Regions from separate parts of the Heliomicrobium sulfidophilum genome, predicted to be linked through region 3. Evidence: riboswitches for the same ligand, from Rfam matches in the RefSeq annotation. Region 3 holds a riboswitch; each other region holds the start of a gene.
What was found. Region 3 has a riboswitch for cobalamin ahead of cbiD (cobalt-precorrin-5B (C(1))-methyltransferase CbiD). Riboswitches for the same ligand answer to the same signal wherever they lie in the genome.
Positions count from the first base shown of each region.

Region 1 (10,124 bases), on a different contig from region 3:
ATGGCGCCGGTCAGCAGGACGGCCAGGATGATCATGGCCGTCGCCAGAAAAATGACTTTCATCGCGCCCCGGTCAAAGAGCACGTTCTGTTCTCGCTCCTGATTATTCATCCCTACGCTCGCGGGGGATGAGCGCGAAGGGCATGGACACGTCTTCCTTGAATTCTTCGGCGCACTCCAGTTCGCTCTCGTTGTCCTCGTCATAATACCAGTTCAGGGACAAACGCTTGCCCTTTTGATAAGCTTCGTCCAGTTTCTCCAGGAGCATCATGACACACTTGGAGCTGCTCGTATTGATATAGGGGAAACTAAAATCGATGACCACGTTGACCTCCGCCGTCAATTGGTCGAGGTACCCGTCGACCCATCGCAACACTGGTTCATAAAACTTAAATGCGTTTTCCGGGTAGGACTGGCCGGAAAGTTTCATCGTATGTTGCTGCGGGTCGAAATCAACCTCCGGCGTTCCTTTCGATCCAGCGATAAAGAGCTTATCCATGGCATATACACTCCCTATATGATGGCGGTCAACGTAAAGAAAGCAAATCGCTCATCAATGCTGATGATCGAGTATTCCAAGGGAGCACTTGCCTTGCGGGCGATATCGATGAGACCAAGGCCGGCGCCCAAGCTGCCGGAAGGCACTTCTTTTTTCATCTCTTCCTTGTAGACTTTTTTCAGTTCGACCTTATTAAGGGCGATCAAACGCTCGATACGCTGCGCCAGCGCTGGCGCGTCCTTCTTTTCAATCAGGTTGCCGGAACTGACGTAGTTGCCGCCGCTCCGTTTTCCGATGATCACAATCCCCGAGTTGGCCACACGCTCATGAGCGTCTGCGCCTTCTTTGACAGTGATGTAGTTTTTGATGTTCTGCGTCTGTTCAATAAAGACGGCGAAGATGTTGAAGATATCATTTTTGGGGCGGTTTTCAATCTCCAGGTAGTTTTTCACCGCTTCGCCCAGTTCCTCAATGATCCCTTGGGTGAAACGCCCAGAAAAGCTGATCAACACGTTTTCGCTGTGAAGCGCCTGCTGCAGTTCTATCATACGGTTGCCGTTCATATCGCTGCCTCCTTTGGCGCGGATTTACTTCCATCTTATCATCAAATCGTATGTAGTGAAACCAAGGTGGGATCTGCTTTTCGTCGATGCTGGTATTACGTTCATTATAAAATGAGCCGCCAAACCTTGCTTTAAAATCGTCGCTGAAGTACCTTAAGCCTATGTAAAGTCGGTAGGGGCCGGGCATCTTCAGCAGTACTCGCTTCAAGCAAGGATGCGCTCGTCGCAAGAAAAGGATGCAGACGAATCATGTCGAATCTTAGAAGAAAAAGAATACGCAGGGAGGGGATGGGATGCAGGGGAAGAAGATCCTGATCGTAGAAGACGATGTGAAGATCCGGCAATTGTTGGTTCTCTACCTCGAAAAAAACGGGTACCGCATCTTTGCGGCAGAGAGAGGTTCTGATGCGCTTCGCCTCTTCGAGTCAGAGCAACCTGACCTGATCCTGCTGGATATCCTGCTGCCCGATATGGATGGTTATCAGGTCTGTCAGGAGATCCGCGACTGCTCCAACGTGCCGATCCTGTTCATGAGTTGTATGAAGGAAGCCGAGAACATCATCCAGGGTTTGAAACTGGGTGGCGACGACTATATCACGAAGCCCTTCGACCCCAACGTGCTGGTGGCAAGGGTGGAGGCGAAGCTCCGCAGGGCGCCCATCTTCCGGCGCGTCCCCCCTGTCGAAGAACCGTCGCCGGTCCGCACACTCGTTTTTGATGACCTGGAGATTGACCTGGCCAATTACCGCGTCTCCATCGGCGGGCAGCTTGTTTCGCTGGCGGCCAAGGAATTACAACTCCTCTTCTTCCTCGCCCAACACCCCAACCAGGTCTTTTCGGCCCAGGAACTGTACACGAGGATCTGGGGGTACGAGGATGTGGGCGACTACCGGACGGTCATGACCCATGTGAGCAACATCCGCAAAAAGCTCAAAAGCTCCCCTTCGTCGCCAGAGCGCATTCAGAACATCCGCGGTTTCGGTTATAAATTCAACGCGTAGATGTCAGCACTGCCAAAAGGCCTGGGCCTTTCGTGGTAAACCTCTGCTTTGGCGCCCTCTGCCGCTGCGGAAAGGAGCTATCCTCGTTGCTGAAAGATGGAGACGGCAACACATTATTCGGAAGGGAAAGACTCGTTCTGGAGCGGTCAAAGGAGAACGGCGACCGCTTTAGCGATCCGGATGCGAGACAAACCTTTGCCAACCTGGCTTCCGAATATGAAAAACTGTTGAAGGTGTCGGCAAAGATATTCAAGATCAGCGACATCCAAGGGCGATTGCTCAAGGAACGGGAGTATGAGATCAACGAGGCCAATGCGACATTGCACCGGTTGGAGCAGTCCCGTCGCCGCCTCGTCTCCGATATCTCCCACGAACTGGGCACCCCGATGACGGCGATCCAGGGGTATCTGCGGGCCATGCTGGATGGGATCGTGGCGCCTGACCGGGAGAATCTGACGATGATCTACGAAAAGGTGCTGCTGGTCAACCAATTGGTGGAGGACCTCTTCGACCTGTCGAAGCTGGAGTTCGGTCAGCCGAGCTTCGACAGGAAGCCGGTTATGCTCCGCCCGTTGGCCGACGATTTGATTCGCAAATACGGCGCCGATATCCGGCAACGAGGGTGCCATTTTGAATCCACCCTGGACCTGCCTTGCGCCGCAGAGGGTAAATTCACGATAACGGTGGATACGATGCGCATCGAACAGGTGATGAACAACCTGATCTCCAATGCGCTCAAATACACGCCTCCCGGCGGGACGATCAGCCTGCGCTTTTGCTGTGAAAACCAGGGCGGAGGCGATGCTTCAGGGGAGACACCTGCCGCGTCGGCGTTGAAGATCAGTGTCGTCGATAACGGCCCCGGCATCGACGAATCGGCCCTTCCCTATCTCTTTGACCGCTTTTATCGGGCCGACCGTTCGCGTCAGGCAGAAGGGGCCGGCCTCGGCCTCGCCATCGCCAAGCAGATCGTGATCGCCCATGGCGGGCAGATCGGCGTGCAAAGCCAGCCTGGCATGGGGAGCCTTTTTTATTTCACATTGCCGGTTACTGCGACGACTCCTGAATGACAGATAAAAAGAAGACAATAGAAGCAGCCTCCCAAGGTCTTTCCCCGGAGGCGGTTTTTCATTTTTTCATTCGCCCTTTATGGGGACATGACCCTTTTCATCGGCTCTTTCCTTTGAAAGATGCCCGAGGCCAGCAAAGCGCCCCCGAACACCAGCGCCCCGCCGAGCCAGTGGTAGCCATAAAGGGGTTCCTGCAATCCCCAATAAGCAATGCCGGCGGCGTAGACGGTGATTAGATTCTGAAAGAGGGACGACACGGTAGCGCCGTAGGCTTGCACCGCCTGGTTCCACCAGTAGAAGGCGATGACTGACGCGAAAAGTCCCAAGTATACGGCAGCCCCCCACATCCAGGGTGCCGCCGGCTGACGGGTGGCGGCGGAAAGGTTCCAATCGAGCAGGCCCATGGGCAGCAAGAGGAGTGCGCCGATGGCGAAGGAGTAGCCCGTCGCAGCCAGCACAGGGACCTCTTGGGCCACCTTGCGTCCGGCGATGGTGTACAGCGCCCAGAGCGCCGTCGCCAACAAGACAAGCAGGTCGCCGGGATTAAAGGACAGTTGAGCCAACTGTTCCCACGAACCATGGGCCGCTACGACAGCGATGCCTACCACCGACAAGATGATACCGGCAGCCTGATTGCGCTGAATCTTCTCCCGATCGATGAGAAAGACGAGCATGGCCGTCACCATCGGGCTCAGCGAATTGATCAATGTGGCGTTTACCGATGTGGTGTAGCGCAAACCGAGATAGAGGACCGTGTTGAAGAGGCATACCCCGGCCACCGCCATCAAGCCGATCCAGCCCCAGGAACGCCGGGAGATCTTCCGGGCAGGGTATGTGCGAAGCGCCAGGGGCAGCATGATCAGCGCGGCGATGGTGAAGCGGATGCTCGATAAGGCGAAGGCCGGGATGGCGACGACGAGGAGGCGCCCCATGACGAAATTCGTGGCCCAGATGAGCGGCGTCAAGATCAGCTTATAAAACGGATTCAATGGTTCGACTGCACTGCCTTCCTATTATGGATTGCCACGTTGCTTCATTCTTTTTGTATGATTTTATCATACCACAATCACGGTAATCGGGCGAAGTTCTTGCAGGAAAAGAAAAGACCGCAGTCCTTGACAACTGCGGTTAATGTTGGCGTTGAAGATATGATTGATTCGTAAGGAGGATCCTCCGTCGTTACATGAACCTTCCCTTCGCCCCTCGGTAGGCGACTGCAGCTAAGCCCACGTTAACGGCAGAACCGGTAACCAGGAACGGCATGACAGCCGCCACAGCGCCCCAGCCGCCCATAAGCAGCATGGTCAATGACGAGACAACACCGTTGAGAAATACGCCGACGACGAAGGCCGCCGTCAAGCCAAAGCGATCATTCATCACATAAAAGACATAAGCCCACAAGGCCATCTGCACCGCGATGAAGAGATGGATGGGCAGAGTCAGGGGAAAGCCGACCACCATGGCGGTGAGCAGGTGACCGAGAGTGATGACGATCATCCCTCCCGTGGCGCCGAGGGCCAGGGCGGCGAAAAACCCGGGAAAGGAATCGAGCCCGATCGTACCGACCGGGCTGGGGATTTTGATCATCGCCCCGACGGCGCTCAAGGCGATGAGTACGCCCATCAAAGCGATTCCACGGACGCTTTTCCAGGACGCATGCGTTTCATTATAATGCATCTGCATGTTGCTCATGAGACAGACCTTCTTTCCATTTTTGTTGAAGAACCTGAACAAATGCTGGCAATCCTGCCGTCGTCCTCAGTGGCACCCATCATCCGCCTCTCTCCGCCAATTTGCCAAGATAATGAATGGGCGCTCCGGCGACCGTCAGGGGCTCCCTCTCGGCGGTAAAGACCAGGCAAGTTGACGGACCCGCCGACTTGTCAAGATCCAAGCCGGTATCCATCTGCCAGTCGCGGATCCGGCAACCGGCGTTTGCAGCCAGGTTTTCCGCCTCTACCCGGATCCCTCTTGAGCCGACAGGGACGACTTCTCGGACACCGGGCTGAGTCAGCAGCGCCCGCACATGTCCGGCCCGGGCGATCGCCTTCCCGTCCTCCGTCACTACCTCAGCCCCCACCTTGGGCCAGCCCAAGCAGTACACTTTATCGCCAGGCCGGGAAGCGCCCACACGCAACCCTGCTTTTTCGACGGCGCCCACGACGGTGATCCCGACACCGGTCTGCCGGGTGGGTATGTTTTTTTCGGTGCTGATGACCATGGGCAGGTCACGCTTTCCAATGGCCGCCAGTTCGTCGCGGACGCCTGCAATCACCTCTCCGCTCGTCGGATAGGGCTCGTTGGCGATGGCGACTGTCAGCGCCACCGGTTCTGCGCCGATGGCGAGCACCTCCATCAGGGCCACGCGGGTGGTAAAGATCCCGACGATGTAAGGCGGGACCTGGACAACATCGAGTTCCTTGCCGCCGATGGCGCCGCAGGAGTCGCAGGCGACCACGAGGCACTGCTCCTTCGCCAGGAAGACGACTTCCACATCACGCCCCTGGTAACCCAAGGATTTCACCTCCTTGCGCTTCTTACGATTAAGATTCCTCCGGAGAAAAGAAAAAGTTCACAGCTTCTTCGCTGTTGCCGAGGCAACAACAAAGAAACCATGAACTTTGCCATCATTCATGAACGGTAATGTTACAGGCAGGTCTCCTGACTCCGAATCATCGCCACTGCGCGCCTTCCCGGTTTTCCCAGTGGCATCCTGCGCAGGGCTCCTCGTTACAGTGGCGGGACCGTCCGGGACTTTCACCCGATTCCCTATTCTCCCCCGGAGGGGCACCTGAAACATCGCACTGAACTTTGATTGTATTATAAGGGACAATCTCTATCGTTTCAATCGGCGCGCCCCCGGTTTCTTTCGCGCTAACCTACTTTCTAGTCGAAAGGTATTCGGCCATGATCCTCTTTTCGATATCTGACAGCGTTACGGCCGCCGGCATCGTCGCTTGGAGATTCTCTTGAACGGGGTTACTTAAGATACGATAGATTTTCTCTTGATCGTACTTCGATCCGATGCTTCCCAGGTTGGGGCCAATCTCCAGGCTGCCTTCCGTCCCGAATTTATGGCAGGCAATGCATGCGCCCTTGCCGTCAAAAAGCTGTTTCCCGATGCGAACGATTTGTGTATTCACATCTGTTACAGAATGGATGAAGACGGCGTTGCTCGCCTCATCCCATCGGGCGATCGCTCCCAACGATTCTGCCAGCGACCCCACCGGAACATAGATACGATCTTCCATGACTAACGGTGCCCCACTGAGACTGTCGGTGATGTCTCGGTCATTGACGAAAATGCGCACCATGGCGTTTCCCCAGGCGCTCGACTGAAGTCCCAACAGGATCAGAAGTGTGGCTGTCAGCAGGATGGCCAATCTTTTTTTCATGTGCTCTGCTCCTTTGTTTTCGTGATAAAAACCAAAGCTCCCTTGGTTAATATTACCACGAAATATACTTTAAGCCTAGCACATTCTGCAATCAGCCCGACTTCTGCTCCCGCTTCTTCCTCGATGGATGTTGCGCGTCATCGTCCAACGGGCTTCAGTACACTGTTCATCTTCTCGAACCCTCCGACCACCTGCGCCAGATCTGCGCTGGAGAGTTCCCTCAGTTGCCCCTTCAACCGTTCAAAGCGGGCCTCCTGGATCGCCTGGATCGTCTGCGAACCCTGATCGGTCAGCGAGACCATGACGACGCGCCGGTCCTTATCCGACCGCTCTCGCGTAATCAAGCCCATACCGGCCAGTTTGTCCATCATGCCGGTGACGGCGCCGGAGGTGATGCCGATCTGGTCGGCGATATCGGTCGCTTTGCAAGTCCCCGACTTCCATAATATATACAAAAGAAAGATCTGCCCCTCTCCCAGGTTGCGCTCCGGGCCGATATCTTGGACGGCGCATTTCACATTGTAGAAAAAGACCTCCAACAGGTCCTTGATCGCGTTCAACTGTTGTTCCTTAACCGCTTCTTCCCTTGACAGTTCTTGTCCTCTCCCTTACGATGATAACGTCTTAGTCGCTAAACATTTTAGCATCTAAGATAAATATTAGGCTGGTTGAGACCGGCTGTCAATGAAAGCATCATTTGCATTTGGCAGAGGAGGATTTTCGGTGAAGAAACAAATCGGCGTCGGCCTGCTCGCCGTCACCCTGCTGGCTGCGGGGACAGGCTGCGGTAAAACGCCTGAGCCGTCAGCCCAGGAAGCGACAACCCAGGCGGTGACCGTCGCCAAGGCGGAACGGGCCGACCTGTCGAACGTGCTGACCTTTAGCGGCGCTCTAGCGGCGAAAGAGGAATTGAAGCTGGTCCCGAAGGGACAGGGCAAGGTGGCACGCATCAACGCCGAAGTGGGGCAGCGGGTCAACGCCGGCGATATCCTGCTGGAACTGGATAACGCCGACATTGCAGCCCGTTTGGATGCGGCTAACGCCGGTGTCGACGTGAACAAAGCCAGCCTGGAACGAGCGCGCCTGCAATTGGACATGGACAAGATCGCCTTTGATGACGCACAACGGCACTTTGACCGGGTAAAAGCGCTCTTCGATGCGGGCGCATCAGCGAAGTCCGACTTTGATTCCGCAAAGAGCGCCCTGGACACGGCGGCGAAGCGGGTCGCCTCTGACGAGGTCTCCGTCGCGTCTGCCCAAGCGCTGCTGAACCAAAGCCTGGCCCAGGTCCGTCAGACCCAGGTGGACCTGGAAAACGCCGTCCTCCGTTCGCCCATCTCCGGCCTCGTCTCGGCCCGGAACGTGAACGTGGGCGAGTACGTCTCCAATACGGAGCCAGCCTTTACGGTCGTCCACATCGACACCGTCGAGGTGAAGGCGGACCTGACGGAGAGTGACGTCAACGCTGTCCGGCCTGGCCAGGAGGTCGATGTGAAGGTGGCTGCCGCCAGCGAACAGCCCTTCAAGGGACGCATCGCCAAGGTGAGCCCCGCCGCCGATGAAAAGGCGAAGACCTTCCCCGTCTGGATTGCTGTCGACAACAAGGACTACATATTGAAGCCCGGCATGTTCGCCGAGTTCCAACTCCCCACGGCCCATAAAACGAATGTCCTGACGGCGCCAGCAGAAGCGATCGTCGTGCGCAACGGCGCGCCCATCCTCTTCGTCATCGCCGACGGCAAGGCGATCGAACGCAAAGTCAAGACCGGCTTCTCCGACGGAAAACGGACGGAGATCGTCGAGGGGCTCAAAGACGGCGACATGATCGCCACCGGCGGCCAAATGTCCTTGGCCGATGGAACACCGGTCTCCGTGAAAGAGGCGCAACCGGCGGGCGCCCCAACCGAAAAAGGACAGGTGTAACGGATGAACCTCACACAATTCGCCGTCAAGCGACCAGTCGCCATGAGCATGATTGTCCTCATGTTCGTCGTGCTCGGCCTCTATAGCTACCGCATGCTCGGCGTCGACCTGTACCCAAACATCAACTCGCCCTTCATCTCGGTCAGCGTCTCCTACCCTGGGGCCGGCGCCGAAGAGGTGGAGAGCCAGATCGTCAAGCCCATCGAATCGGCCGTCTCCTCCATCAGCAAGGTGGACAAGATCTTCTCCCAGGCCTCGGAAGGCTTCGGCGTCGTCATGATCGAGTTCGAACTGACGGCCGATGGCGACCAGGCAGCCAATGACGTGCAGAAAAAGGTCGACTCGATTAAGGGCGCCTTGCCGGAGGATGCCGCCGATCCGGTCGTGATTAAGATGGACTTTAACGCCGCCCCTGTCATGACCTTGGCGCTGAAGAGCAACCTTCCCGCCCAGGAGACCTATGACATCGCCGAGGACCTCCTCAAGGAGCCCCTGCTCAAGGTTCCCGGCGTGACGGACGTGAGTCTCGTTGGCGGCCAGCGGCGGGAGATCCAGGTGAACATCGACAAAGCCCGCCTGCAAGGCTACGGCCTGTCCATCAACCGGGTCATCGACCACCTCAAAGACGAGAACCTCAACCAGCCGAGCGGACGCCTCGACCAGCCTGATCTGGAGTACAACGTGCGGGTCATGGGGCAGTTCAAGACAGTCAAGGATGTGGAGGAGATCCAGATCCCCCTGGCGAACGGCTCCAAGATCCCCCTCAAGGCCATCGCCACTGTCACCGACGGCCTGCACGAGGTGCGCACCATCAGCCGCGTGAACGGGGAACCGGCCATCGCCGCCGTTATCTTCAAACAGAGCGACGCCAGCATCGTCGATGTGGGCGACGGAGTCAAAAAAGTTCTGCCGGCGATCCAAAAGAGCCTACCCCCGCATGTGGAACTGATCGTGGCCCGCGACTTCTCCGATTACGTTCATAACGCCCTCAACGGGACGCGGTCATCGATCATCGAAGGCATCATCACGACGGCGCTCGCCCTCTTCTTCTTCCTGCGCGAGTGGCGTTCTATGGCCACCGTCGTCGTCGCCATCCCCACATCGCTCATCGCCACCTTGATGGGCATGTACTTTGCCGGATTCAGCTTCAACATGATGTCCCTCCTGGGGATGGCCCTCTGCATCGGCATCCTCGTCGACGACTCCATCGTCGTCCTAGAAAACATCCACCGCCACCGCGCCATGGGCAAATCGGCCATCGACGCCGCCCTGGAGGGGCGCGCCGAGATTGGCATGGCGGCCATCGCCATCACCCTCTCCGACGTGGTCGTCTTTGCGCCCATCGCCTTCATGGGCGGCATGGTCGGTCAGTTCTTCCGCCAGTTCGGCCTGACTGTCGTCATCGCCACCCTCTTCTCCCTCTTCATCTCCTTCACCCTGACACCGATGCTGTCGGCGCGGTTCTATATGGAAGAGGACCCCGAGACAAAGGAATTGAAGGCAAAAAAACGCCAGGCCTCCCTCTACGCTCTCTTGCAGCGCAAGTTCGGCCCCTATGGCGCTCGCTTCTGGTCCACCCTGGATCGGTTCAGCGACGGCTTTTCCAACTTCTACATGAAAGCGCTCCACTGGTCCCTGCGCCGCCGCTTCACCGTCATCACCGTGGCGCTCCTT
Region 1 covers NZ_JBVTZZ010000005.1:1,822,238-1,832,361, reverse strand. Annotated here, with positions in the region: gene AC0CW1_RS14375 (SpoIIE family protein phosphatase) at 1-110, opposite strand, end outside; gene AC0CW1_RS14370 (DUF1987 domain-containing protein) at 103-498, opposite strand; gene AC0CW1_RS14365 (SiaB family protein kinase) at 513-1,061, opposite strand; gene AC0CW1_RS14360 (response regulator transcription factor) at 1,355-2,062, shown strand; gene AC0CW1_RS14355 (sensor histidine kinase) at 2,149-3,132, shown strand; gene AC0CW1_RS14350 (DMT family transporter) at 3,210-4,121, opposite strand; gene AC0CW1_RS14345 (ECF transporter S component) at 4,312-4,824, opposite strand; gene AC0CW1_RS14340 (AIR synthase related protein) at 4,904-5,656, opposite strand; cobalamin riboswitch at 5,767-5,942, opposite strand; gene AC0CW1_RS14335 (stalk domain-containing protein) at 6,012-6,527, opposite strand; gene AC0CW1_RS14330 (MarR family transcriptional regulator) at 6,665-7,087, opposite strand; gene AC0CW1_RS14325 (efflux RND transporter periplasmic adaptor subunit) at 7,251-8,450, shown strand; gene AC0CW1_RS14320 (efflux RND transporter permease subunit) at 8,454-10,124, shown strand, end outside.
Region 1: linked by a shared signal. The riboswitch ahead of AC0CW1_RS14340 (AIR synthase related protein) and the one ahead of cbiD (cobalt-precorrin-5B (C(1))-methyltransferase CbiD) in region 3 are both predicted to bind cobalamin.

Region 2 (10,124 bases), on a different contig from region 3:
CTTGGATCGAGTTGATGATCGCAGCCGGGAAAGCGGCCAATGCCGCCGGCACGCCGGTCATCCTCGATCCGGTCGGCGCCGGCGCGACGCCTTTGCGCACGGAATCGTGCCTGCGCATCCTTGAATCCGTCAAGGTGGCCGTCGTGCGGGCCAATGCGGCGGAAGCGGCGGTGTTGGCTGGTCTGGATGGAGAAGTAAAAGGCGTCGACGCCGTCAGCGGCGATGCCCGCGCCGCCGCCCAGGCGCTGGCGCGGCGCTTCGGCGTCGTTGCCGCCGTCACTGGCGTCATCGATTACGTATCCGATGGGCAGCAGACGGTGAAGATCAAAAACGGCGATGCCTGGATGGCGCGCCTGACTGGGACAGGCTGTATGGCCTCATCGGTAACGGGATGCTTCTGCGCCGTTGAAAAAGATCCTTTGACCGCCGCCGCGTCGGCCCTCGCCTTCTATGGCGCGGCGGGGGAAATCGCTGCCGGACGGTCGCCTCTGGTCGAGGCGGGGCCAATCTGGCCAGAGCCGAGGGGGCCCATGAGCTTTAAAACCGCCTTCTTTGACGCCGTTTATTCCCTGGATGGGGAGTGGGCGGCGCGGTTGGCGCGGGTAGAAGCTGTGTAGCCGGTGGATCGCGAAGCATTGAGACGCTTTGATTCTAGGCCAAGGGGAACCTTGGCTCACTAAGTGAATTCTTGTATAGTGGAAAACGGAGGGACGATCCCGTGCCGAAGCAAGCCGGAGGGTCTGTTTTTCATCCGGTTTTTCATAAGGATATCCCCTGGATCTACCTGGTGACCGACCGGCGCGCCTGTGGCGGCCGGTCCTTTTTCCACCAGGTTGAGGCGGCGTTGCGCGGCGGGGTGAACCTGGTCCAGTACCGGGAGAAAGCGGCGGGAACGCGACAGATGGTGGATGAGGCGCGGGCGCTGCATGATCTCTGCCGCCGTTATGGCGCGCTTTTCGTCGTCAACGACCGGCTTGATGTGGCTTTAGCCGTCAATGCCCCGGCGGTCCATCTCGGACAGGATGATATGCCGCTGGCAGAGGCGCGGCGCATCCTCGGGTCGGATATCTGCATCGGCATCTCGGCTTCCTCGGTGGAGGAAGCTGTCGCTGCCGAGCAGGCCGGGGCTGACTACATCGGCGCCAGCGCCGTCTTCACGACGTCGACGAAGGAAGAGGCGCCGGGAATCGGTCTGGGGGGTTGGCGGCTATCTGCCGGTCTGTCTCCATCCCTGTCGTCGGCATCGGCGGCCTTCATGCCGGCAATGCCGCTGCGGTGGTGGCGGCGGGCGGTCGAGGGGTGGCGGTCGTTTCGGCGATCATGAGCGTCGATGAGCCGGAACAGGCCGCTAGGGAAATCGCCGTGGAAGTGACGAGAGCTTACAGGACTTTTTCGGGGCTTTTCGTGTTGTAGATGAAAGGCTTTTTCATAGGGGGCGAATCGCAAGATTGCCCCAAGACGGAAAGGGAGCAAGTGAAGGTGGACAGGCGACAAGAAGGGACGCCGTTGACATCCGTGGGCGAGTTCGGCCTGATTGAGCGGTTGGCTCGGGCCTGGCAGGGCGCCTCCTCCAGCGGAAAAGCCGCCGGCTGTAGCGCTGACAAACCTGGCTGCCTCTCTTTGGTGACGCCCGGTTTGCGGCTGGGAGTCGGCGATGACGCCGCTGTGATCGATGTGCCGGACGGAAAATCGCTGCTGGTGACGACAGACATGCTTGTCGAGAGCGTCCACTTCCTCTGGTCGTCGGAGCGGCGGCGCCTGCTCGGCCGCAAAGCGCTTGCCGTCAATATCAGCGACATTGCCGCCATGGGAGGGATTCCGGCCTGGGCCTTTCTCTCCATCGGCCTTCCCGCCTCTGCAACGGTGGAGGACGTGGAAGAGGTCTACGCCGGCATGGGCGAGTTGGCGTCCCGTTACGGCGTCTCGCTGGCTGGCGGCGACACGGTCCGCTCCGACCAGTGGGTGATCAATGTGACCCTGCTCGGGTTGGCGGCCAAAGCGCCCCTCCGCCGGAGCGGAGGCAAGCCGGGCGACCTGATTCTCGTCACCGGCACGGTGGGCGACTCGGCTGCGGGACTGCATCTCTTGCTATCGGAATGGTCGATGAAGGTTGAAGGAGAAAGGGCCGCCGAAAGTGGGAAAGCCCTAACGAGCGATAGTGAAACAGGTAATACAAAAATAAACGGGATGGAACTAAGTGCAGCGGACCGTCAGAGCCTCCTGACGCGGCACCTCGATCCCACGCCCCGTGTCGCGGAGGCGATGGCCCTCGTCGACCATGGCGGGGTGACGGCGATGATGGACATCAGTGATGGGGTGAGTAGCGAGGTTCACCACTTATGCCGGCACTCAGGCTGCGGCGCCCAGATTGATGTGGCGGCCTTGCCGCTCAGCCCGGCGGCGCGCCGGCTGGCTGAGCGGACTGGGCGGGATCCCCTGGTCTGGGCGCTTACGGGCGGTGAGGACTACGAATTGCTCTTCACGGCGACGGCGGAACAGGTTCCCGGGCTGATCGAAGGTGTTCGCAAAGTGACGGGAACCGAAGTCACCGTGATCGGACAACTGACCGAAGCCTCGGACGGGGTGATGGCTCTCTATCCTGATGAAGAGGGCGGCAAAAGGGTCCCTTTGGCGGCCAAGGGATACAATCATTTTTTATAATGTCGGCAGTTCGCTCCTTTGATGGCGCGCAAGCGGCACAGGAGCGTTAACCGAAAGATTTGGGGTTTAGGAATGGGAACGACCATGACATTGCCCAAGGTATTGACGATCGCCGGGTCGGATCCGAGCGGAGGCGCCGGCATCCAGGCAGACCTCAAAGTACTGACCCAGTTCGGCGTCTACGGCGGCGCCGCGATCACGGCGCTGACGCGGCAGACAAGCGCCGGTGTGCTCGGCCTTTTTCCGTTGCCTGCCGAATGGGTGCTAGAGCAGGTCCGCGATGTGCTATGGGATCTGCGTCCGACTGTGGTAAAGACGGGCATGTTACAACAGCCCGGCGTGATCAGCGGGCTGGGTCGGCTCTGGGGCGAGTATGTCCAGGAGCACCAAATGTCAGGAGAGCAGATTCCGCCCGTTCTGCCATCCCTTTCGCCTGCCCCGGCATTTTCGGCCACAGCTTCTTATCCTATGCTTGTCGTCGATCCGGTCCTTAGTTCGGGCACCGGCGTGAACCTATTGGCGGGAGGCGGGTTGGAGGCTTTTCGGGAGGAATTACTGCCTGTCACCACCGTGCTGACCCCGAATGTGCCGGAAGCAGAGGCGCTGTCCGGGGTGACCATTCGAGACCATGACGACATGATCGGCGCGGCGGAAAGACTTCTCCAATTCGGCGTACAGTGGGTGCTTCTGAAGAGTGGTCATCTGCCCGAGGCGGATCTGGAGAACGACCGGATTGCCGATCTGCTGATCAGCCGGGAGGAACGGCGCTGGTTGTGGGGACGACGGGTGCCGGGCGCCGACCTTCACGGCACTGGCTGTTCCCTTGCGTCAGCGGTAGCTGCCTGCCTTGCCCGGGGACTGCCTGTCCCGGCAGCGGCAGAAAGGGCGGTTGCATGGTTGCGCCAGGGAATCGCCAATCCGGCTTATGTTGGGCAGGGGCGAGGCGTAGTTTGCCAAAACCTATGGGAAAAAACTTCTGGATCGCCTACTTTGTCGTCATCAATACGATAGAGGCGATCCTCCGGACTTAATGATCCCGTTCCTTCCAGGCCTGCTCGATCGACTGGAGCAGGCTTTCCCGATCTAGCGGGATATCCGACCCTTTCGGAGCATTCGAGGTGGGGAGTATGGCCCGATCGACCAAGGCCTGATACATCTCCGTAGGCCAAGGAAGTTCCAGGCCGGCCTGCTTCAAGAGATCCCGCCGGGCGAAGAGTTCCCGGGGCGCGCCCTGGAAGAGCCGCTGTCCCTGATCCAGCAGGACGACTTCGTCTGACCAGCGGGCCACAATGTCCATCTGGTGCAGGGACATGACGATGGTGGCGCCCTCCCGGTTCAACTGTTCCAGCAGTTCGAGGATGCTTCTGGCGCCGGCAGGGTCGAGCCAGGCCAGCGGTTCGTCGAGGATGATCACGCTGGGGCGCATGGCCGCGACGCCGGCGATACAGACCCGCTTTTTTTGGCCGTAGCTGAGGGCGTGGACCGGTCGGTGGCGCAGTTCGGTGATCCCTGTGGCCCGCAGGGCCTCGTCGACGCGGCGGCGCACCTCTGCCTCGGGAAGGCCCATGTTGAGGGGACCGAAGGAGATGTCCTGTTCGACGGAAGCGGAGAACAGTTGGGCGTCAGGGTCCTGAAAGACGAGGCCCACTTGGCTGCGCAGTTCGCGCAAGCCCCGGCGGGAGTAATCGATGGGCCGGCCCTGGAAACGGACGACACCGCGGTGCGGCTTCAAAGCGCCGTTGAGATGAAGGAAAAGGGTTGACTTCCCGGCGCCGTTGGCGCCGACGACGGCGATCTTGCGTCCCGCCGGGAGGGAAAGATCAATACCCCGAAGGCCGCAGTTGCCGTCGGGGTAGCTGTATTCCACTTGTTCTGTTTCCAACAGGGCAGTCACGATGTAAACCATCCTCTTTTTCAGGGAGTGCGGCGTTGATTCGGCCAAAAAGATCAATCCCGGCTGCGCGGTAGCACGCGAAGCTCCTCTTCATACCCTCGGGCCGACAGAGCGATGTAGAGTTCCTTGGAACGGATGAGGGAACGGATGAAGAGGTTGGCGGCCAAGATGCCGAGGGAGCGAAGGCTGTTGGCTTTGGTGGCGTAGCCGAGGCGCGACGCCTGGGCGATCAGGATGGCCTGGGTTGTCTCCATGAGCACGAAAATGAAGCGATAGATGAGAAGCATCAGTTCTGTCACAATCTTGGGCGCCCGTATGCGGGTCGCCAGTTCGATCACATCGACCATTGGCGTGGTGAGCACCAGAAAATAGAGGCTGGCGGTGGCGCCGAGGGAACGAAAGAAGAGGATGCCGGCCTGTTGCAGACCGGCAGCCGATATTCCAGGGGAGTAGGGGCCGATGGTTACCTGGGCCACGGGGTCAAGGGGGGAGGGTGACAGCGCTACAGTCGCGCAGCCGGTGAGTAGGAAGAGACCCGGCACCGTCATCAGTTTCAGGAAGACCGATAAGGGGATGCGAGCCAAGAGGACGAGCAGTGCGCCGGAGAGCACCGTGATCGCTCCGGATAGGCAGGGCGTGGGCGCTATCAGGCTGACAAGCAACCCGGTGAGGGCGGCAAGTCCTTTCCATGCCGGTGATTTGTCTCGCAGCTTATTGGCCCAAGCCCACTGATCGATCGTGAAGAGCATATGTGTGACCCCGTTTAACAAGTTTCGGTAAGTCGATATCAGCGTTCCATCATCGTCAGTTCGCCTATCCGGTGTCTGCTGTTCGCCGGCGCGCTCATGATTTAGTGCGTCAGGCGTCGCCGAGAGGTTTGCGCCCCATGCCGGCGCCCATCCCTGAACCTGTGTGGACGTTAGAACCACTGTTGTTGCGGCGGCGCGCGAAGTAGTAGGCGATGAAGCTGGCGCCGGCGGCGGCTTGCAGGCCGAAGAGAAGCGGTTCGGCCTCTTCACTGGGTTCCCAGAGGGACTCGAACCAGGGTTCGTAATCGGGAGCGATCGTTTGGACCATTTCTCCTGCCTGATCATCAGCGCCAGCAAAATCGCCGGTAAAATGCATGATCAAGGGAACACCCGTCAGAAAAAGAGCTGCTGTGATCAGGACAAGCTTGTTCCGAAGCCCGTTCATGCTTTCACCTCTTTCGAGAAAATCTTCAGCGCCGACAACTCGGCAGTGGAGTATTTGGAGAGGGCGTTGAAGATGACGACGGTCAACAGTCCCTCTGCCAGGGCCAAGGGGACTTGCGTGATAAGGAAGACGGAGCCGAATTTGACGATGGAGCCCATGATTCCGGTAGCTGTATCGGGGAAAGCCAAGGCGAGTTGCAACGTGGTGGTGACATAGGTGGCCAGATCGCCGAAGGCGGCGGCGGCGAAGATGGAGAGATTAGAGGAAAGGTTAAGGCGCTGGCCTAACCGGTAGACGCCGTAGGCGGCGAAGGGGCCCACGATGCCCATGGAGAAGACGTTCGCGCCCAGGGTGGTGATCCCGCCGTGGGCGAGCAGCAGGGCTTGGAAGAGCAACACAATCGAGCCGAGCACCGTCATCACGGTGGGGCCGAAGAGGACGGCGCCCAGACCGGTTCCGGTCGGGTGGGAGGAGCTGCCGGTGACCGAGGGTAGCTTCAAGGCCGACAGCACGAAGGAGAAGGCGCCAGCGACGCCGAGGAGCATTTTGGCTTCCGGATTGGTCCGGACGGTTTTTTCGATGGCGCGCACGCCGTGGACGACGAAGGGCGCCGAGGCGGCGGTCCAGGCGGCGGCATGGCTAAGGGGCAGATAGCCCTCCATGATATGCATTCGCAGACACTCCTTTTTGCGTAGGGGTGGTTTCGTGCTTTCCTAATCTAAAGGCCAGCTTTTTTCATCGTGCCGTACTAGCGGCGATGCCGTGCCGGGGATTAGATAGTGATAAAAACAACAATCATATGTTCGCACGATCCTTAGAGCTGCTTCATCGCCTTCGATAAGACGGTAGATTGTCCGAGCCGGGTGGAGATTTCCCCATAGGCAACAAAATAAAGCCCTCCCTTCCTCCCGAAGTGGGTCTTTCGTTTGCTGCGGGCAGGTCTCCTGGCTCGGGCATCATCCGCTCCCGCCTCCTTCCCAGACCGAAGTCCAGTGGATCTGTGGCGGGTCGTCTTCCCTTACAGTAGCGGGGGCTGCTGAGGCTTTGCACCTCATTCCCTTTTCAGCCGCTAGGCGGCGCCTGCAACAAGGTCAACCTGTGTTCGATTTTTCAGATAGCTATGGAAAGCACTATCTATATGCAATCGTATCACGTCAGGGCGCGCGGGGCAAGGGTGTCGCAAGGTTCAGGCAATAAAATCCTCTTGAAAAAAAGTATTGATCTGGCCCGTCATTTATGATATTAATAAACACATTGTGGGAACCAGGATTCATCCAAATCGGGTTTGGATTGCTTCAACAGACCGACGTCCCTGTTAGGGCGGGTCAGACCCACCCCCGGATGAATCACGTAGGTCCCGGCATCCAATTTGCTGGGAAGGGGGCCGAAATGATGGATTACTCCACTTTCGGACGACATGTCACCATTGACACTTGGGGCGTTGACTTTAAAAAATTGAACGACGCCCGGTTCCTGGAGGAACAGATGATTGAAGCCGCCAAGGCGGCCGGCGCGACCGTTCTCTCGTCCCAGAAGCAGCAGTTTGAGCCGCAAGGCGCGACGGTCTTGGTCCTGTTGTCTGAGAGCCACATCTCCATTCACACCTATCCCGAGAAGGGCTTCGCCGCCCTCGACTGCTACACCTGCGGGGAGACGGTGGATCCGGAAGTGGCCATCAACCACATGATCAAGGTGCTGGTTCCCAAGAAGACGTCGGTAAAGCTGCTCAAGCGCGGCGACGGACCGATTGAGGTCCTGAAATAACGACGGCCCATGAAAAAAAGCCTGGTTCTCGCCAGGCTTTTTCTAATGGGCTGCATTCGTTCTAAAAAAAACAATCTTTTCCAGTGGCGTTACATGGTCCGCTTCAACTCTTCAAACTCTTCGTAATGGCTGCAGAGCAGTTCGGCCAGATCCCCGTCAATTGCCTTTTCCTGGACCATCTTGCGCAGGATCGACTCGACTTTTTCCTGGGGGAGGCCTTTCCGGTAAGGACGGTCTTCCACGAGGGCGGAGAAGATATCGGCCACGGCCACGATCCGGCTGCCGGCGCTGAGTTGCTCGCCTGGGATATGAAAGGGGTAGCCGCGGCCGTCAAGGCGCTCATGGTGGTAGGCGGCCCACTGGGCGATTTCCGAAAAGCCGGGAACCTGATTCAGAATGTGGTAGCTGTGATAGGTGTGCTGTTTGATGATCAGGTACTCCTCCGGTGTCAGGTGGGTCGGCTTTTCCAGAATCTCTTCAGGGATGCTCAGTTTGCCGATGTCGTGAAGGAGGCCAGCCACCTCCAGGCGGGCCATATCAGCGGGAGAGAAGCCGGCCAGTTTGCTCAGGTATGTGGCTGACGCCGACACAAGCCGCGAGTGGCGGAGGGTGAAGCGGCTCTTGCTGTCGATGATGCGGGCGAAGATGGACGCCAGGCCTTTCAACTCGCAGTAGGGGAGTTGGATGGTGTGTTCGTCAGAGCCGACGGCCTGCCGGGTCAGTTCGTCGATGAATGGGGAGTCCAGGTCGAGCCAAAAACTCTCTTTCCCAGCCAGTTCGGCCAGGGCAGGGGATAACTCGGGTCGGAAGACGGTTCCGAACAGGCCGTCGATGGCATCCATGACCTTGCGGCGCTGGGTGAGGACATGCTCTGGCGTCAGGAGGACTTCGATGCGGTCGGCCAGATGGATCAAGTCGCCCAACAGCAGTAATGTAGGATCAATGTCAGACTCGTCTCGGTTGGGCTCGTTCCAATGGTCATGGTGATGTTCGATGATGATGGCCACTTCTTTTAACTGAGGCGAACTCGCCAGCATCCGACGCCCCAGTTCGCAATGGCTCTTGGGGGATTGGATCTCAAAGCGGGAGAGGTCGGTCTTCTGGGCAAAGGTGACGGCGCCGATATCGTGGATGCTTGCTGCGCAATAAAGGGTCTTCAGTGTTTTGACCGGAAGCGCCATCTCCCGTCCGAGGGTAACTGCCAAGTAGGCAACCCGGCGGTGGTGGCGGGAGAGGCCATGGGCGGTGAAGTCCAAGGCCATGGCGAGGGCACCGAGCAGCCGGGGAAGGTCGACGGGGGTGTAGGATGCCATCCGGTTGCCTCCAATTGTTTACGGATTTTTTATGGGACCTTCATGAATCTATCATTCATCTTACCATAAGATAAAGTCGTGTTGCTTTTGTTTTTTCTGCGACGGCGAAGGAGGTGATAATGTGATCAAACGGTTTACGGCGGAATGCATTGAATGTGGCACCGTGCGCAACGTGATCGTTCCCGCCTGTTCCCAGGCGGAACTGGCTGTAGATATGCTGGGCGAAATCGAACGCACCCGCACCTGTCCTTATTGTGAACAGGAAGGCGTTCGCGAACTTCAGGACAGCGTGGCCTAATCAACAAGGCAATGACGCAGTGATGATGGAATTGAACATGACAGCGGTATGGTTAACGGACAGGGTCGGCAGCATGGTCGGCTCTCTTTTTTTAAGAGATTGAAAAGGATCCAGAAAAATGTAGCCACTGGACGCCAGTTCCGTTATCATAGAATTGTGGGCAAATGCGCGAGAAGAGGTGAATGGAATTGAACGTTTCCTATCCTACGGGCACGGAACTCCCTCATGTCGCTTACTTTTGCATGGAATACGGTTTGAGCGCTTCTATTCCTATCTACTCAGGCGGTTTGGGCATTCTAGCAGGGGATTACATCAAGGCAGCCCAGGAACTAGGACGACCGATGGTGGCCGTCGGTATCCTCTGGCGTCAGGGATATACGGAGCAGCATGTCGACGTCAACGGTCAGCCTTATGACGTGTACCGCGATTACGAGTTTCCCGATCTGCGGGATACCGGTGTGACCGTGTCGGTCCGCATCTGGGAGCATGATGTGATCTGCAAGGTCTGGGTCCTGGACAACCAGGGGAATGTCCCCCTCTACCTGCTGGACGCCGGTTTTCCCGGCAGTCCCCACGGCTGGATGACCCAGCGTCTCTATGGCGGTGGGCGGCAGGAGCGCATTGCGGCTGAGATGATCTTGGGCATCGGCGGGATCCGGGCGCTGCGCGCCCTCGGCCTGCCCATCGATGTCTATCACTTTAATGAAGGTCACGCCGTTTTTGCCGGGTTGGAACTGATCCGGGAGAAGATGAACCAGGGGCAATCCTTCGAGCGGGCTTGGCACAACACGCGCCAGGAGATCGTCTTTACGACCCATACGCCTGTCGCTGCTGGCAATGAGGTTCATGACCACGATACGCTCGGGCGGATGGGCGCCTACAACGGCCTCAACTACAACCAGATGCGCGACCTGGGCGGTGATCCCTTCAGCATGACTGTTGCCGGTTTGCGCCTCTCCTACATGGCCAACGGCGTTTCCAAGCTCCATGGCCGGACGGT
Region 2 covers NZ_JBVTZZ010000005.1:702,090-712,213, reverse strand. Annotated here, with positions in the region: gene thiM (hydroxyethylthiazole kinase) at 1-617, shown strand, start outside; partial or broken gene thiE (thiamine phosphate synthase) at 719-1,413, shown strand; gene thiL (thiamine-phosphate kinase) at 1,480-2,661, shown strand; gene thiD (bifunctional hydroxymethylpyrimidine kinase/phosphomethylpyrimidine kinase) at 2,734-3,672, shown strand; gene AC0CW1_RS09090 (energy-coupling factor ABC transporter ATP-binding protein) at 3,689-4,555, opposite strand; gene cbiQ (cobalt ECF transporter T component CbiQ) at 4,609-5,304, opposite strand; gene AC0CW1_RS09080 (energy-coupling factor ABC transporter substrate-binding protein) at 5,414-5,749, opposite strand; gene AC0CW1_RS09075 (energy-coupling factor ABC transporter permease) at 5,746-6,420, opposite strand; cobalamin riboswitch at 6,667-6,848, opposite strand; gene speD (adenosylmethionine decarboxylase) at 7,142-7,513, shown strand; gene AC0CW1_RS09065 (HD-GYP domain-containing protein) at 7,603-8,826, opposite strand; gene AC0CW1_RS09060 (hypothetical protein) at 8,948-9,124, shown strand; gene glgP (alpha-glucan family phosphorylase) at 9,313-10,124, shown strand, end outside.
Region 2: linked by a shared signal. The riboswitch ahead of AC0CW1_RS09075 (energy-coupling factor ABC transporter permease) and the one ahead of cbiD (cobalt-precorrin-5B (C(1))-methyltransferase CbiD) in region 3 are both predicted to bind cobalamin.

Region 3 (10,124 bases):
GTGTTCGTCAATGCCCACGGAAGGCCGTTCATAGCGGAGATAGGCGATGTCCTCCCCCGCCGCCATCTGGATCAGATTCTCCGACACGGCGCGGGCGAAGGGATGGGTGGCGTCGATGACAGCAACGATCTTTTTTTCCTTGACGAAAGCGGCCATCGCCGGAAGGTCCAAGGCCCCCTGATGGACCAGTACTGTCTCGGAAAAAGCCTCCTGAAGAAGGTGGGCGCCATACTCACTGACTACGCTGGCAATGACCGGCAATCCGGCTTTCCAAATCGCTTCGATCAACTGGCGGGCGTCCTGCGTTCCGGCGACAACCCAGATCACCAGCGGTATCCCCTCGGCGTGATCATCCAGCCGTCTCGGATATAAGTCTGAGAGTTGCCGATGACCAGGACGGTGAACATGTCGATGGGATGTTCCAAAAACTCGCCCAGGGTAGTCAAAACCCGTTCCTCCCCCTCCCGCCGGGCGTTGCGGACGATGCCCACAGGCGTCACGGGCGGGCGGTGCTGGAGCAGCAGTTCCCGCACCTCTTCGATTTGGTGGACCCGCTTCGTGCTCTTCGGGTTGTAGAGGGTGATGATGAAGTCGCCGGCAGCGGCGTTCTCAACGCGCCGCCGGATAAGTTCCCAGGGGGTGAGCAGGTCGCTCAGGGAGATGACGGCGAAGTCGTGCATCAACGGCGCGCCTAGGACGGCGGCGGCGGCGGTAGCCGACGTGACGCCGGGCATCACCTCAATGGTGACTTTTCCCTGGGCTTCCCGCTGTTGCACCGCTTCCAGGACCACGCCGGCCATGCCGTAGACGCCAGGGTCGCCGCTGGAAACGACGACAACGGCTTTGCCCTCCAGGGCCAGATCGACGGCCAGGAGCGCCCGGTCGATCTCCTTGCGCATGCCGGAGGCCTGCACGTTTTTTCCCTCGATCAGGTCTTCAATCAATTTCACATAGGTGATGTATCCGACGATCACGTCGGCCTGGGCGATGGCTTGCAGCGCCCGTCCCGTCATCTGGTCCCGGTTGCCTGGTCCCAGTCCGATGACGGCCAGGGAACCTCGGCCAGTGCCACTGTCACTGGGCCGACAACCTTTTTCTTCAACAGGAGACGCGCTTGCGGATGTATCAACAGTGCAGTCGGTTCGCATACGGCTTTCACTCCAATCGCATCGGCCACAAATCGGGAACCGCCGATCTCCCTGTGGCTGGCGCAGTAGGCTTGGATTTCTTCGGCGGAAAAAGTGCGGAAGGGCGCTTCATATTCTTTCGCCAGGGCGATGAGGGCCGGTTCATCGGCTTTCACCCAGGCGCTGGCGATAGCGGCGAGGCAACGGGGATGGACACCGGCTGCCTCGCAGGCTTCCCGGAGGGCTTGCACCACCTGTTCCAGGGAAACCCCGCGGCGACAGCCGATTCCGGCGACAAGACAACGAGGAAAGAGCCGGAGATCGGCAACCGGTTCCTCCCAGTGAGCGGATAATAAAACCCGCTGTGGACCTTCTTGTCGGTTAGCTGCTTCCTGGGTTACTGATTCGGGAGTTTCCTCTTTGGGAGTTTCTGCTTCAGGAGTTTTTGCTTCCAGAGTTGCCGATTCCCTATTTGCTGCTTCCGGATTTGTTGCTTCCGGATTTGCTTCATCAAGGATTGTCCCCTTCGAGGGGAGGACCCCCGAAGCTTCCGGCGCCCGCAGGGGTTGCCAGGGAAAAGCCGCTTCTAAAGACGTCAACACCGGCAAGAACCGTTCATCCGCCAGCCACTCGATGGTGTCGCCGCGCAGTTGGGCCGAGGCGATTTTCTTCACAGATGTCCATGGTTCGATGCGGGCGCCCCAGCGGCGGGCGAAGGTATCGATAGCTGGCAATCCGGCCACATCAGTGGCAGTGGTGATCACCGGCACAGCGCCGGTGCGCCGGCCCACCTCTTCCGCCAGTTCGTTCGCCCCGCCCCAGTGGCCAGCAAGGACGCTGATCGCAAAGCAGCCCCTTTCATCGAGGGCAATCACCGGGGGGTCGGTGCGCTTGTCGGCAATCCGCGGCGCCAGCAGGCGGACAAGGATGCCGAGGGCGCCGATGAAAAGAATCGGCTTTCCCTCGGAGAAGATCTGTCCGAAGGTGTCCCGCAAGGGGAGGTGCCAGTAAGAGATTGCAGCCTCAACAGGTTCATCCATGATGGTCCCGTCGGCAGGCAACCACAGCCGCGCCTCCGGAAAAACCTTGCCGATGCGCCGGGCCAGGGCGCTCCCGCCCGGCGTCAGCGCCAGCACGTTCACTCGCCGCTCCCCCGTTCCGCCTCCCGGTATCCGTGAGTAAACTCGGGATGATAGAGGAGGGAACGCTGGTACGGCCCTTCGAGGAACTGGCCCACCATGATCATGGCCGTGCGGGAGATCCCGGCATCGGCCACCTTGCAGGCGATATCCCGCAAGGTTCCCTGGACAGCCTTTTCATCAGGCCAGGAGGCTTTGTAGACGACGGCGGCTGGCGTGTCTTCGGGATAGCCGCCGGCGATCAATTCGGCTGTCACCTGATCGAGAAGGTGGGTGCTGAGAAAGATGCAGAGGGAAGCTTTATGTTGGGCCAGTCCGGCCAGGGACTCCTTCTCTGGCACCGGTGTCCGTCCAGCCAGGCGAGTGATGATCACCGTCTGGGAGACGTCGGGGAGGGTAAACTCCTTGCGCAGGCTCGCCGCGGCAGCCAAGAAGGAACTGACGCCGGGGATGACCTCATAGGGGATGCCCAGTTCGTCGAGGGTGTCCATCTGTTCCCGAATGGCGCCGTAGATGCTCGGATCGCCCGTATGCACCCGGGCCACTTTTTTTCCCTCGGCCACGGACCGCTTCATGACATCCAGCACCGCCTCCAGAGTCATCGAGGCGCTGTTATGGATCTCTGCGTCAGGGCGGCAGACGTAAAGGACGTCCGGATTGACGAGCGTTCCGGCGTAGATGACCACATCGGCCTCAGCAAGGCGCTTCTGCCCCTTGACGGTGATCAAATCAGGATCGCCCGGTCCCGCTCCGATAAAACTGATCAAATCGACATCCCCTTTTCTTTGACAATCAACAGACTGAGATAATCGAGCTTTTGCTCGACCAGGGAAGCCAGGTCACAGACGATCCGCTCCTCCGGCGTTCCGCAGCGGGCCACAAAGGCAGCCGATTCGGCCCGCCCCTCCTCTTGCAACACCCGATAGATCTCATCGAAGCGGGAGGCCACCTTCATCAGCACAAGGTTGGGAAACTGCCGCAACAAGGGACGCAGTTCCTCAGGGTCACGCAAAGCCGGTACGACGACCAAGGGCTCCTCTCCCTCGGCGAGAGGGAGGTTGAGCCGGGAAGCGCTGGCGGAAAAAGAGGTGACGCCGGGGACGCTCTCGACAGATACAGCCGGTTCAATCTCCCGGAGCGCTTTTAACAGGTAGCCATAGGTGGAAAAGAGCAGGCAGTCGCCGATGGTGACGAAGGCCGCATCCTTCCCGGCAGCGAGCACCTGGTAAATCTGTTGCGCCGCTTCCTTCCAGGCATCCCGGAGGAGGCGGTCATCCTGGGTCATGGGCAGGTGCAGCGACGCCACCTCTGCGGTCTCGGGCAGGATGTCCCGGATGATGGTCAGCGCCACACCCTCGCCGCCCCCCTTGCCACGGGGCGTAAAGATCACCGGCGTCGTCTCCAACAGGGCGACGGCCCGCCGCGTCAAGAGCGACGGATCGCCCGGCCCGACGCCGATGCCGTAAAATCGGCCCAACATTCAGCCACTCTCCTTTCGGGTCCAGATGATGGTGACAGGATTCTGACTTTTCCACAGGTGAACGGAACCGGCCGGCTCCAACCGGTTCACCTGGATCTGACTGGCCTGAAAAGGGATCCCCTTTTCCCGCAGCCATTGGGTAGCGGTAAAGACCGTTTCGACAGTGACGGCGTTGAGGACCAGCCGGCCGCCCGCCTTCAGGCGGCGCCAAAGGGTCTCCAGGATCTCCGGCAGTTTTCCGCCGGAGCCGCCGACGATCACCGCGTCGGGCGCCGGCAGATCGGCCAGCGCCTCCGGCGCCTCGCCCAACACGGCAACGAGATTGTCCACGCCATGCTTGCGGCCGTTGGCTTCGATCAGATCGCAGCCGGCCTGGCCCCGCTCCACGGCGAAAACCTTTCCACCTCGGGACTGCAAGGCTGCTTCCACGCTGATCGAACCGGTGCCGGCGCCCACATCCCAGACGATATCCCCTGGCCCGACCTGGGCACGGACCAGCGTGAGCGCCCGGATGTCCGACTTAGTCATGGGGACCTGGCCGCGGACGAAGGCATCATCAGGCAAACCGATGGCAGGCGGTTTGCTGTTCGATTTGGCCTCAACGCCGCCCTGTACGATCAAAAGAGACGGTCGATATGCACCTGTTTTCGCGAGTGCAATTGTATGTACAGTGCCAGCCTCAACCGATTCATTTTTATAACCGAGGTTGCGCGTCACGAAGGCGCGCCGTTCCCCCTCCCCTTGTGCGTCAAGGTAAGCAGCGATCGCTTCGGGCGAATGGTCCGGATCGGTCAGGAAGGCAACCCACCCTGCATGGGTCAGGGCAGCAAGGGCATCCCCCATAGGTCGACCATGCATGCTCTTCCAGGCAGCCTCCTGCCAGGGCAGTTTGAGGCGTGCGAAAGCCATCTGCAAGGAACTCAGACCCGGGATGACCCTAAGCGTGTCGGCCCCAAGGGAACGGACCAGACGAGGCAAGAGGCTGTAATAGCCGGGATCGCCCGATACGAGAACAGCGACGCGCCGGGACAGACGTTCCGCCGCGATGTAATCGATCAGATCATCGAGATGGCGGTCGATGATCCTGCCAGGTTTGTCATACCTGGCGAAGAGCGCCAGCGCCCGAGGACCTCCGACGAGCAATTCGGCTTCCTCGACCGCTTGCAGCGCCGCCGGTGTCAAATATTCTTCTGTGCCGGGACCGATGCCGACGACGGTGACCGGAAATCCCGGTCTAGTCCCGGAAGCGTTGCATGGCGACTCCACCCTAGCGGTTCTCCCTTCAAATCGGTGAATATGACGGAAACGGTTCTTCCAAAGCGTTGTGCCGCTTTTTCGGCGGACACGTCAGCCAGGTGGTGAAACAAGTCCAGACGTCGGGCCCCTTTGAGCAGTTCCACCGTCGCTTCGGCCGTGTTGGCCTCCAACAGCGCTCGGACAATTTCCAAGGGCAATCCGCAGAGAGCTGCATGGGCGGCAATGATCTCTCTGCGCCCGTCGGCGACATGGCTGTGGGTGTGAAAGATGCCGCCAGCCACCTTGACCAGCTTCCCCACATGACCCCAGAGGAGAACCTCCTGAACGCCCTTCTTGGCGCAGGTGTCCAGCATATGGCCGACGAAGTTGCTCATCAGCACAATAGCGTCAGCGGGCGCCCCCCGCTGCTCCAAACCGCGCCGGCCCATATGGCCGGGCGTCAGAAAAAGGGTCCGGTGTCCGGCCGCCAAGGCCACATCGATCTGCGGTTCCAGGCTGTGTTTGAAGGCCTCTTCGGACATGGGATTGACGATGCCTGTCGTCCCCAAGATGGAGATGCCGCCGACGACGCCCAAGCGGGGGTTCAATGTGGATGGCCCAACCCGCTCCCCTTCCGGCGCCCAGACGATGAGGCGAACCCCTTTGCCAGGTGGAAGCGCTTCTTTGACAGCGTCGGTGATCATGGCGCGCGGCGTCGGGTTGATGGCCGCTTCCCCCACCGGAACGGCCAAACCCGGTTTGGTCACCCGTCCGACACCCAGTCCCCCGTCGATGTGAATCCCTTCCGGGGCAGGCCATGCAGTTACACGGATCGCCATGCCATGGGTCGCGTCAGGGTCGTCGCCGCCGTCCTTGATCACCTGGCAGGTGACTTTTCCAGTCTCGATGACTGAGGGTTCATGGTCGTCGATCCGCTCTGCCCGGACTATCAGCCGGTCGCCTTGAGGCAAGGGGATCTCCACCATCAGCAATTCGTCATCGGGCAGGAAAGTTTCATCCGCTTGAGATGGATCGGCTCGCAAGGAGCGATCCACCTTGCGGAACATATTAAATACATTCCCCTTCGAAACAGCGGGAAGCTCAGTCCTATCATCGGATGCTTCGGCAAGGGTTCCATAGATCAGCCCTGTCGCCGCCTTGGCCGCAGCGGCGGCGCAGGAGCCCGTCGTATAGCCTTTTCGCAGTTGTTCCCACTCTCCCCGCCCATAAAAAAAACCCACCCCCTCAGCAAGGTGTGGGATTTGACACAAATGAAAACCTGAGGAATTAAATGACCATTCCCCGGTCCGGTCACCTCCCCCGTAGCGCGCGGGTTCTTGCGGTGGGGGCAGTCAGGTCTCCTGGCTTAGGCTCATCGGCACGCTTCGCCTTCCCGGTTCCCCGGTGGCTATAGAAGCGCCCTCCCCATCACAGTGGCGGCACCGCGTCGGATTCACACCGACTTCCCTGCGTCATACGTGACGCCTGCCCCGAATATGCGTAATGTGATACATAAAATTATTCGCCGTCTTTTGAATCATTCCTGCAAATCCAAAGAACTTTTCTGTCGTCACTGCGGATCAGGGAGATTTTTTCGACATCGCCTCGCCGCAAACGGCGCAGGCGGCGATTTTCCGCCTCCAGGCGAGCGATGGCGTCCCGCCGTTCACTGTCCACCGTCTCCAACAAGGCCATCAACACACGGCGACTGAGTCTTAATTGATTCAGCCGTGAGCGCAGGTAGTCCACTTCATCCTTTAGCGCTTCCAGCGATTCGCGAATACCTTCTCCCATGGGTCCCGCCCTCCTGCCTGTGTCTTATCACCATTTTATGTCAAAGGCAGGCGAACTATCCCACAAGAGAGACTTCGATCAACCATCAAGACAGACTTCGATCAATCTTCGAAACGATACCGCCTGGCGATCCTTTCGACGGCCTCACCTAATCGCGCCTCAGAAACAACCAGGGCAATGCGCACATAACCTTCGCCCCGCTCGCCAAAAGCATTGCCCGGGACGACGAGGACACCCGTTTCACGCAGCAATTCCTCGGCGAAAGCGTAGGAGGAGGCAAACCTTTTAGGCACCGGGGCCCAGACAAACATGGAGGCCTTCGGCTTATCCATCTGCCAGCCGATGCGGGCCAAGCCGTCGACGAGCACATCACGTCGGCGCTGATAGGCCCTGGCATTTTCCTCGACAATCTCCTGAGGCCCCCGCAAGGCCGCCACAGCCGCCCATTGGACCGCCTTGAAGACGCCGTAGTCGATATTCGATTTCAGGTTGGCCAGAACAGCAAGGACTTCGCCGTTGCCGACGGCCATGCCCAAGCGGCATCCGGCCAGGTTGTAGGACTTAGAGACAGAGTGAAATTCGATGCCTACCTCTTTCGCCCCTGGCGCTTGCAGGAAACTTGTCGGGCGGTAGCCGTCATAGGCCAGTTCCGAATAGGCGATATCATGGAGGACGATGATACGGTTGCGGCGGGCAAATTCGACGACGCGGGTAAAAAAGTCCAACTCCGCCGTGGCCGCCGCCGGGTTGCTGGGGTAATTCAGAATCATCAGCTTGGCCCGGCGAAGAATGTCTTCCGGGATGCTATCCAGGTCCGGCAGGTAGTTCTGTTCCCGCTCCAGTGGAAGCGGATAAGGCTCACCTTCAGCGAGGAGGACGCCCGCCGTATAGATGGGGTATCCCGGATCGGGGACCAAAGCGATGTCGCCGGGATCAAGCAAGGCCAAGCCGAGATGGCCGAGCCCATCCTGGGAACCCATCAGCGAGAGGACCTCTGTCTTCGGGTCTAAGGTGACGCCGAACCGTTCCTGGTACCAATCGGCGACGGCACGCTTGAACTCGATCAATCCATCCGTCAAAGCGTAGCCGTAGGCGTCATCGCGCGCCAGCGCATCCATCAGCGCCTGCCGGACATGGGGGGCTGGGGGGCGATCGGGGCTGCCGATGCTGAGGTTGATCACATCAAGGCCGCCAGCTTCCACCTCTTGCCGTAACGCGTCCATTCGCGAGAACATGGCCGACGAGAGGCTGTCCATCCGGCGGGCCGGTTTCCATTCAAACATGCTATGTATCTCCCCCGATAAAGAATCTTCATCTCTCATTCTAGTCCCATCCCGGGGGTGTTTCAAGGTTTCCCTGTCGGAAAGGCTGCCAGGTCTCCCAGAGCTACGGCGATAGTCAACGAGAAATGACGAAACGCAAGCGTTGAAACAGCGAAGCGCCGGCTCCCCGGCGCTTCCTCTTCAGTCCATTTCCTTTTCTATCGATGACTCGTATTCACTGCCATCGATGCATTCATTACAGGGCAGACAATCACCAACACGATCGGCGTACAGACAATTTTCACAATGGAGGTCTCGACGCTCCATGTGGCCTCCCCTTTCGTCCCGTTGCTTGTTTCTATTCTTTACCTGCGGTTCAGCAACACATACACTTGAATTTACCCTTTTAGACGTTTTGCCTAACTGGCGGATTCAGGGCGAATCAACCGGTCGCTCCGGAAGGGTTTGGTTCAACAGGCGCATCAGGTTGCCGGCGGCGACAGCCCCGATCTGGTTGTCTGAAAAACCCCTTCGAGCCAGAGCATCCCACAAACGGAGAAAACAATCAGCCCTTTCCAAGCCGCGGGCGAAACAGTCAGCGCCATCAAAATCACTGCCGATACCGACGTGTTCATAACCTCCTCCAGCCTGAAAAGCCTGCTCGATATGATCGACGACGCCTTCCACATCAGCCCTCGACTCCCCAAGAAACTCCGGGTAGAAGGTGATCGCCATGACACCACCCTGCTCAGCCAGCGCATAGATCTGGCGGTCGTCGATGTTGCGGGGGTGATCGCATAAACTGCGGCAACAGGTATGGGAGACCAGCCAGGGCCTCGAACAAAGGGCACAGAGATCCCAAAAACCGGCTGCCGCGATGTGGGCTGCATCGATGACCATGCCCAGGCTCTCCATCCGCTCAACCACCTGGCGTCCAAAACGGGTCAAGCCCCCTTTGGTCCCTTCCTCCCAACTCCCGTCAGCGAGAAGGTTGCGCTGATTCCAGGTTAAACCGATGGAACGGACACCGAGACGAAAGAACACATCCAACAGCGCCAGCGACCCGGCGAGAGCTTCCCCTCCCTCAATCGCCAGCAAAGCGCCGCAGCGCGGACCAGCATCGGCCAGTTCCCCTTTCCACAGCAAGGGAAAGAGAGATTGACGATTCTCCTTCACCATCCGGTGATAGGCTTCGATCAACTCCAATGTACGCCGGAGACTGCCGGATGGTTTGTAAGCTTCACCGATGTAAGCGGCAAAAAATTGGAGAACCACGCCCCCCGCCTGCAGTGAATTGGCGCAGATAGCAGCAAGGTCATTGCTGGAAAAGGAAAAACCGTCGTCGCGGACCTTTAACAGGGTGTCACAATGGGCATCGACAACGGGAAACAAGCCTCATCCCCCTCTCGCAACCTAAAACTCATCTCACATCTTTGAAAAAACAATGGTCACCCCCCAGCGATAGAAAACAAAGTCCAGAAAGCAAGAGACCTGCCCACGTGAGGCAGGTAGACCTTGACTTTATGTACGTAACCCTTCATTATCCTGATTCCTTTGACGCAGTTTTTATGCCCTATTACGCGGTTCCACGATCAGTTTGATCGCCGTCCGCTCTTCGCCGTCGATATGGATATCGGTAAAGGCGGGGATGCAGATAAGGTCAACCCCCCGAGGAGCTTCAAAGCCGCGTGCAATCGCCACCGCCTTGACTGCCTGGTTCAGGGCGCCCGCCCCGATGGCCTGAATCTCGGCGCCGCCTCTCTCTCTCAATACGCCGGCCAAGGCGCCTGCCACTCGGTTCGGGCTAGATTTGGCTGATACTTTGAGCACTTCCATGTCACGGCCTCCCTGTTTTTTTCATGTAATTTCCACTAATGTGTGTTTCTAGATTACAACGAAAATTGTTTTTTTTCAATCTATTTTTTCTCCATTTTTATCCTGTTAATTTGTCCAAATAAGTTCAAGAAAAGCCCACAAACGTTTCTGTCTGTGGGACGCCTGTCTCCTATACGAACCTATGGAATGGAGTGGTTTTTGGTGACGCTTTTCTTTTACCCGTCGAGTTTCTCAAAGACCCGTTCGATCT
Region 3 covers NZ_JBVTZZ010000004.1:351,786-361,909, reverse strand. Annotated here, with positions in the region: gene cobK (precorrin-6A reductase) at 1-327, opposite strand, end outside; gene cobJ (precorrin-3B C(17)-methyltransferase) at 324-1,013, opposite strand; gene AC0CW1_RS03325 (cobalt-precorrin 5A hydrolase) at 1,010-2,269, opposite strand; gene cobM (precorrin-4 C(11)-methyltransferase) at 2,266-3,033, opposite strand; gene cobI (precorrin-2 C(20)-methyltransferase) at 3,030-3,746, opposite strand; gene cbiE (precorrin-6y C5,15-methyltransferase (decarboxylating) subunit CbiE) at 3,747-5,012, opposite strand; gene cbiD (cobalt-precorrin-5B (C(1))-methyltransferase CbiD) at 4,925-6,223, opposite strand; cobalamin riboswitch at 6,316-6,487, opposite strand; gene AC0CW1_RS03300 (hypothetical protein) at 6,501-6,776, opposite strand; gene AC0CW1_RS03295 (LL-diaminopimelate aminotransferase) at 6,878-8,059, opposite strand; gene AC0CW1_RS03290 (dipeptidase) at 8,471-9,430, opposite strand; gene AC0CW1_RS03285 (stage V sporulation protein S) at 9,605-9,874, opposite strand; gene AC0CW1_RS03280 (TIGR00282 family metallophosphoesterase) at 10,090-10,124, opposite strand, start outside.